DNA from 2 places in the Collibacillus ludicampi genome. Region 2 is predicted to be linked to the other one. Evidence: a T-box and tRNA genes for the amino acid it is inferred to sense, from the RefSeq annotation. Region 2 holds a T-box; the other holds one or more tRNA genes.
What was found. A T-box is a leader RNA that pairs with one kind of tRNA and senses whether it is charged. The one in region 2 lies ahead of thrS (threonine--tRNA ligase), so its partner is inferred to be a tRNA-Thr.
Positions count from the first base shown of each region.

Region 1 (4,209 bases), 1.1 Mb from region 2:
CGAGTAACCTGTTAACCCATTTTTTACGCAAAGATGGACGTGCGATCATTTCCAACAGCCTTGGCGCCAATTTGATTCAAGGGATTGTAACAACATTCCTCGATGGCTACAAAGGCAAAGCGGCAGATGGACAAGCCGTCGTGCTGGAAGTCGATGAAGCAACGATCGGAAAAGTCATACAACCGCTCCATCCGAATGCTGTGGTCGTGACAAACTTTTTCCGCGATCAAATGGATCGCTATGGGGAAGTGGACACGGTTGTAGAATTGGTAGGAAACGCTTTGAAAAAAGCACCCGATCATACGATGCTCATCCTGAACGCGGATGACCCTCTCGTTTCTTCCATCGCTCCGGAAGGAAAACGTGTGATCTGGTACGGAATTAATTCAAGTGATTTCTCTGCGGAGGATCATAACGAGGTGAAAGACGGAAAGTTTTGTCGGACATGCAGTTCTCCCCTCCACTATACGCAATATCATTATGGGCAATTGGGGTTTTATAGATGCTTGACATGCGGTTTTCAGCGTGCGAATCCGGATTATGCGGCGGAACGCGTGCGTCTGCATGAAGAGGGCATTCTCTTTGAATTAAAAGGGGATGTTGGCCGCATCAATTCTCCTGCGCTGTATAACGTTTACAACGCCTTGGCGGCGATTACGGCAGCGAATCTCATGGGCGTGAAGCGAGAGGTTCTGCGGGAAGAAATGTCGTCTATGGCGACCGGCTTGGGACGTATGGAGAGAATGAATATTGCAGGGAAACATGTTATGTTGACGCTTGTTAAGAATCCAACCGGTTTTAATCAGGTTTTGTCGGTAGTCCAACAGGAAACGCGTCCCGCTCACCTCGTCGTCGTTCTGAATGACCATTATGCTGACGGTACGGATGTATCGTGGATTTGGGACACGAATATCGAGAAACTCCGCAAGATGAGCCGTTTGCAACGGATTTGGGCGACGGGGACGCGCGCATTCGATATGGGCGTGCGTTTAAAATACGCCGGATTCGGTGATATAACGGAAGTGATGGAAGGCGATATCCGCACAGTCGATCATGCGCTCGCTGAACTTCCTGAGGGACATTTATTATACATCCTTTCAACGTATACATCACTCTATGCGATCAGAGATCATTTGCTTGCGAAGGGAAGGATTGAAGTTGAAGCTAAAAATCGCGCATCTGTACCCGGATCTGCTTGAGGTGTACAGCGATCGTGGAAATGTAACCGTACTAAAGAGGAGAGCCGAGTGGCGGGGATTTGACGTCGAGGTCAAAGCGATCTCGATCGGCGATACGGCCGACTTAAGCGAATATGATATTCTATTCTCCGGCGGGGGAGAGGACAGAGAGCAATCGATAGTCGCTGATGATTTATTGAGAAGACGTTCCGCTTTTGAAAAAGCGATCGCCGAGGGAACGGTGATTCTCACGATTTGTGGCAGCTATCAGTTGTTAGGACGCTATTTTGAAACGATCGGGGGAAAAAGGATCGAAGGTCTCGGTCTCGTCGACTTCTTTACGGTCGGTGGAACGAAGCGATTGGTCGGGAATACGATCGGGAACTTGCAAATCGAAGGGCTTGCAGGGAACACGATCGTCGGCTATGAGAATCATTCGGGAAGGACGTACCTGGGTGAAGGGGTTAAACCGCTAGCGGTGATGACAAACGGTTTCGGGAATAACGGAGAAGATCGGTTCGAGGGCGTGGCACAAGGGACGGTTTTCGGTACGTATATGCACGGCCCGCTCTTATCGAAAAATCCCCATTTTGCAGATTTTCTCCTGCGCTTAGCCCTGTATCGTCATACGGAAGATCCGGTACTCATTCCGCTTGATGATACTTGGGAAATGCGTGCACATCAGCAGATCATTGAAAAATACAGCCAAACGGTACGAGTATGATGATAGGATAGCCTCCCGTGCGTATTTTTGCACGAGAGGCTTTTTTTGCATGATAGATGAAGCGAGAATTAGACATAAATAAATGAACGAGATTTTTGTTTTAAAATGGGATCATATCCTCTTTGAAAGGTACAGACGAACATGCTATATTAAAACATGTCTTCGTCAGGCGCCTATAGCTCAGAGGATAGAGCGCCGGTCTCCGGAACCGGGTGCCCAGGTTCGATTCCTGGTAGGCGCACCATGTTTGGAGAGATGTCCGAGTGGTCGAAGGAGCACGATTGGAAATCGTGTAGGCGTGGATAACGCGCCTCGAGGGTTCGAATCCCTCTCTCTCCGCCATGTTATCCATCTGCCACCTTAGCTCAGTTGGCAGAGCGGCTCACTCGTAATGAGCAGGTCGCCGGTTCGAGCCCGGCAGGTGGCTCCACTCGTTTAGGAGTGATGGCCGAGTAGGTCGAAGGCGCTCGCCTGCTAAGCGAGTATACGGGGATAACCCGTATCGAGGGTTCGAATCCCTCTCACTCCGCCAATAAAAAAACCGAGGCATTCAGCCTCGGTTTTTTTATTACTCGCTATGTTCATCAAGAAACTTCTCGTATGCGGAAACGACGCGTTGCCATTCTTCGTCGTCTTCGATGTCAACAAGATATTCCTCACCATTCCCGTCTTCCTCGACGCGCATGATAATTCCTTCGCCATCTTCGTCATCGTGAGGAACGAGAACTGCATAATGTTTATCTTCCATTTCCATGACTTCAACGATTATAAACTCATGGTCATTTCCCTCATCGTCTGTAAGTATGACCACATCGTGTTCATGGTCGTGATTGCAATTTTCATCATGGATGTGATTATGATCTGTCATTGCCAGCAACCCTCATCTCTTAGTAAAGTCAATGTGCTAAATTATACAACAGGAAAAAGAGACTGTCAAATGTGAATGCTTCACTCCTGGCTCACACGTTCAGTTACACTGGTGGAAAGTACATCAGTGACCGCTTTTAGCAGCTGATCCACTTCATGCGTTCTCTTGCGGAAATTTTGCACTTCCGGATATTCATCCAGTTTAGCGATCGTTTCTTTCATACTTTCTTCAAGGGATTTCAAATGAGGACCCGTACTGTATGTGGAGAGTCGCTCATATTGCTCCTGCATGTCACGCAATTTGGAAAGAAGATGTTTGATCTCCGGATGACTTTCCATCGTCTCTTTCGCTTCCTTATATGCGAGAACGACTGGAGATTCGGAAATCAATTGACCGAGTTCAGCCGCTTGTGCCCAAATTTCATTGCGATCTAACACGATGACATTCTCCTTCCTGTTACTTTCTACCGAAAGTATAACACAAAGCCCCCGTTATAGAAGAGACGGGGGCTTACATATGCGCTTAATGATGGTAATTAAAATTCCGGTTCACATGTTTATGTTTCTCATCACGACGGTTATCGTACGTATCGACGATCCCACCGATCAAAATTCCGAGGAGAAAAGTTATACCTAGAAATGTATAGTTTTGTGAAACAAGACCTGCAATAATAAGAACAAAGATCAGTGTAAAAAAGAAATAACGGGTTTCGCGTCTCATGCTTTTCCTCCTTTGAAACGGTCTTTGGAAGTTAATTTTAGTATAACGTAAAACATACGATTCGACCATTCGTTCGAAAAAATATAAGGGACGGGAGATTCACAGATGAATGCGAAAACGTGTGTCACTTTCTCGAACAAAGCGATCCGAAGCGTCATTCAACGTGTCTTCACGGAAATTAAGGAAGCCAAAATTAAGAGAACGGTGTCTGTCAGGCGGAATAATCAAGAGATAGAAATTGAGTTGTCTGTGGCAATCTGTTATGGTTCATCAATTCCTGAAATCGTTAAAACAATCCGTAAAAAAATTGGAGAAGAGATGAAGCAGGTTACACGATTAAACGTTCGTTCCATAGACGTTTTCGTGGCGGGAATCGATCATTCCCGAGGAACTGGAGGTATGAAATCATGAAGGTATACGCATTGATCGGGGAAAGCGGTACGGGAAAAAGTCATCATGCATTACAAATCGCCAGGGAACGAGGGATCCGAGCGATTATTGACGACGGATTATTCATTGTTGACGGCCAATACGCGGCGGGATATTCGGGAAAATACGAGCTTACAAAGATGGCGTCGGTAAAAAGGGCGATTTTCTTGAACGATGAACACGCGAAGGAAGTACGTGCGGCGATAGAGAATCATCACATTGACAAAATCCTGGTACTCGGTATCTCGGACAAGATGGTCGACCGCATCGCCGCTGCCCTTTCATTGCCT
Region 1 is NZ_BOQE01000001.1:3,899,928-3,904,136, reverse strand. It holds gene DNHGIG_RS19875 (MurT ligase domain-containing protein) at 1-1,199, shown strand, start outside; gene DNHGIG_RS19870 (type 1 glutamine amidotransferase) at 1,159-1,902, shown strand; tRNA gene DNHGIG_RS19865 (tRNA-Arg) at 2,072-2,146, shown strand; tRNA gene DNHGIG_RS19860 (tRNA-Ser) at 2,152-2,244, shown strand; tRNA gene DNHGIG_RS19855 (tRNA-Thr) at 2,257-2,332, shown strand; tRNA gene DNHGIG_RS19850 (tRNA-Ser) at 2,341-2,434, shown strand; gene DNHGIG_RS19845 (DUF1292 domain-containing protein) at 2,471-2,770, opposite strand; gene DNHGIG_RS19840 (YlbF/YmcA family competence regulator) at 2,851-3,207, opposite strand; gene DNHGIG_RS19835 (hypothetical protein) at 3,293-3,490, opposite strand; gene DNHGIG_RS19830 (Asp23/Gls24 family envelope stress response protein) at 3,596-3,901, shown strand; gene DNHGIG_RS19825 (Asp23/Gls24 family envelope stress response protein) at 3,898-4,209, shown strand, end outside.
Region 1: it has a tRNA-Thr gene. The T-box ahead of thrS (threonine--tRNA ligase) is inferred to sense a tRNA for this amino acid. The anticodon was not compared.

Region 2 (4,209 bases):
CGCCGTGTTATCTGATTTTGTAACCATGATTTTATTGTCTGTTTATATTTCGCTTCTTGCACATGATGTCAACAAAGTCATCATGCTTTTAGCCTTTTTTGCTGTTGTCGTCGCTTCGTATTATGTATTTCGCTATTATTCAAGGAGGCAATTGTTCTCCCGTCTGAGAAAAGGGACGATTCAATTAGGCACACGAGCTGTTTTTGCTCTTATCCTCTTGTTTGTGGTATTATCCGAATCCTTCGGCGCGCAAAATATTCTTGGTGCTTTTCTTGCCGGTGTGATTGTCTCTTTGCTATCTCCAAGAAAAGAGTTTCTCCATCAACTGGATTCTTTCGGGTATGGATTTCTGATCCCTATTTTTTTCGTTATGGTTGGCGTAAAGCTAGATATCAGGCAAATTTTCGCGCAACCATCCATGATTATGTTAATCCCTGTCTTGTTAATCGTATTATTGATCTCCAAAATGCTTCCGATTCTCATCTTACGTCGGTGGTATCCCTGGCGAGAAACGATCGGCGCCGGGGTCTTGCTAACATCAACGCTCAGTCTGGTCATTGCAGCCGCCACCGTTGCACACGACCTTGGCTTAATAAAAGACGAGTTAAAAAATGCACTCATTCTGGTCGCGGTGATCACCAGTTTTATTTCTCCTATCCTTTTTAATCGAATCTACCCAAAGAAAGAAGGAAGGAAGAAGAAGATATCCATTATTGGAGCCAACACGATTACATTACCTGTCGCTCTTCGTTTACAAACGGAGGGATTTCAGGTCACTGTCTTTTCCGAATGTGATCAAGGAATAATAAAGGAACGCAGGGAAATATTTAAAAAAATCCCTTTCGTTGAACTTCCGTCCTTAGATCCATCAATTTTACACGATCATGATGTTTTTCAAGCGGATGTAATTGTTGTTGCATCAGAGGATGATCGCCGTAATGTAGAGATCGGTCATCATGCCTTACAAGAAGGAACGGAGCAGGTTGTTGTGCGCGTTGAGAATCCGGAATTGCAAGAGTCCGTGACTGGAGAAAAGATAACGATATTTTCAACCATGTATTCCGTTTGGACATTGTTAAAAGCGATGGTGGAGCATCCAAGTGCAGTCAGGTTGTTTTCCCAGCCAGACGGTTCCATTCAAGAAGTGGTTGTCAAAAATTATAAATATCATCATGTTCCGCTTCATCAGCTGTCGTTCCTGGGGGATGCTCTCATCCTGCGGATTTACCGAATGGATTCCTTCATGATCCCTCATGGTGATACCCGGTTGCACTTAGGCGATCGTCTTTTAATCAGTGGAAGTTTGGAAAATATCGTTGAGATAAAACAGGAATTGGAATGAAACTTTTCAGTCTAAACAAAGGGACAGCCATCAGCTCGCGGCTGTCTCTTGTTACAGGTATAGAGATTCTAACATCGACATATACTGGGTAACAATACGAGAGGTACGGGATGTGCAAAGTGAACGTGTCTGCGAAAAAGGAGTGAGAACGTGTACGCTGTTTCGATTGGTACCATGAAATATATCGATGTATTGGCGGATTATCTTGAAGAATCATTGGATAAACTCCGGGAACGCGGCGGATCTGTTATTAAAGGGTTTCATGTTCGCGGCAAATTTCCGTACCTTACATATCGCATCGAAAAAGTGGAACGAGAAGACGAAACGGTTCCCCTTTTCTTGGCACAATCCCTCACCCGTTTTCTGACGGAAGTTTGGGAACGTGATCTGTTACAACATATCATCGAAAAGGAATATGATTATTACACGGCGGATGAAGTCGCCTTCCTGGCGGATCGTGGCATTCAATTCTTACGCAATCACCCTCGTGATGGAAAAGAAATATTACGTAATCAAGAGCTTGAAGCGTGTATAGCCGACTATTTGATACATAATCGGACATTTCTTGTCGAAGGATTTGTTCGTTTCCGTCTGCGAGAGTTTGAAAAAGACAGATATCGCGCGATCGAACAAGCGATTGATGAATACTTGATGGATCAGGAATATCGGGAATTTATCCAGTTAATCCGTTATTTTCTTGATATGCAGACATCGTGCCTTCCCTTGATCCACCTTCTCTATGGACAAAAAGGTGTCCAGTTCATCGACTCGGATGGAAATCCTATACGAGAATTTGAATGGCAATCCTATTCCCTAGGTAACTGGGAACATGAGCTTCATTTTGATGATCTGGTGATTTCCTCATTGATTCAGTTGGCTCCCTTAAAGGTAAGAGTACATTCGAAACAGGGTGTTCGCCTTCCATTGATCGTTGATACGGTGTTTGACATATTTGAGAACCGAGCGCAACTTTGTCCGGGCTGTACACTTTGCCATGCAGACGAAGAGGTGGATTTTGAGTCTTTCCCCTTGACTTTTCCGGAATGAATTTTTTATAATCTCGTTGAAAAGTAAGAGTAAAAGCTATGAAGAGGACAGCGTCTATTCGAAACATATCTCAGAGAGAGAGCACCTTGGCTGGAAGTGCTCTTGATATCAGGCGAATAGAAGACCACCTCTGAGCTGCTTGAAGGAAATGTCAAGCCGGAGCCTCTCCGTTATGGGAACGAGGGTCTGTTCATCGAACAGACTGAATCGGGGTGGAACCACGGAGTCAAGCACTTTCGTCCCTGCAAGATCGGGGATGAGAGTGTTTTTTATTTTGTTAGTCATCGAACCCAAGCGCAAAGCGATACACCCACCCAAGCACTAGTTTTCAAGGCAGTCTATTTCAAGAAGGAGGAACGATCATGTCTGTGGATGTACAAAAAGAAGTGCAGATTGAACTGAAAGATGGTTCAAAACGAACCATTCCAGCAGGAACAACCTTGCTTGATGTTGCAGGGATGATTTCCAATCGTTTAAAGAAAGAGGCGGTCGTCGGATCGCTGAACGGCAAATTAGTCGATCTGAACACTCCGATCGAGCAAGACGCAAAGATCGAACTTTTTACACTCAATGACCCGGAAGGTTTGGAGACGATGCGGCACTCGACCGCTCATGTCATGGCACAAGCGGTCAGCCGTCTCTGGCCGGAAGTGAAATTTGCCATCGGACCCGTGATTGAAGACGGATTTTATTACGATTTTTCCGGAAGAACGTTCACCCCGGACGATCTCCCGCTGATTGAAAAAGAAATGGAAAAGATCGTGAAGGAAGATCTTGCGATCCGGAGAGAAGAGGTCACCCGGCAACAAGCGCTAGAGATGTTTAAAGAGCGCGAAGATCGCTTTAAAGTCGAGATCATCCATGAACTCCCGGATGATGCTGTAATCACTGTTTATCATCAAGGAGAATTTACCGATCTCTGCAGGGGCCCGCACCTCCCTTCAACAGGCCGAATCAAAGCATTCAAACTTCTGTCGATCGCGGGGGCTTATTGGCGCGGCGACGCGGAAAATGAGATGTTGACCCGGATCTACGCGACCGCTTTTCCTAAAAAATCGGAGCTTGACGAATACTTAGAGCGTATCGAAGAAGCGAAAAAACGTGACCATCGCCGACTGGGACGCGAGTTGGACTTGTTCTTCATTCCGGATGAGGCACCTGGGATGCCTATTTATCTCCCGAAGGGGATGGCGTTACGAAACGAACTGGAGAAATTTTTACGTGAGTTCCTGAATGAATACGAATATGATGAAGTGCGCACACCGATCATTATGGATCGCGTCTTATGGGAACGTTCCGGTCACTGGGATCACTACAAAGAAAATATGTATTTCACTCATGTGGACGAACGAGATTTCGCTCTGAAACCGATGAACTGCCCGGGACATTGCATTACATTCAAACATCAACTCCGCTCATATCGCGATCTCCCCATCCGAATGGGTGAATTCGGGCTTGTACATCGCCATGAATTATCGGGAGCGCTGCACGGATTGTTGCGCGTGCGTGCATTTACACAAGATGATGCACATATCTTCGTGCGTCCCGATCAAATCGAGCAAGAAGTATTCCAGTGCATGGATTTTATCGATCGGGTGTACAAGACATTCGGATTTGAGTATAGCGTGGAATTGTCGACACGTCCCGAAAAGTCGACGGGCTCGGATGAGCTGTGGGAATTAGCTACAAACGCATTGCGCGACACATTGGAGAAGCGGGGCATGGAATATCAAGTGAATGAAGGGGATGGCGCCTTCTATGGTCCGAAGATCGACTTTCATGTGCGCGATTCGCTCAAGCGTTCCCATCAATGCGGCACG
Region 2 is NZ_BOQE01000001.1:2,771,136-2,775,344, forward strand. It holds gene DNHGIG_RS14075 (monovalent cation:proton antiporter family protein) at 1-1,342, shown strand, start outside; gene ytxC (putative sporulation protein YtxC) at 1,493-2,389, shown strand; T-box leader at 2,419-2,636, shown strand; gene thrS (threonine--tRNA ligase) at 2,752-4,209, shown strand, end outside.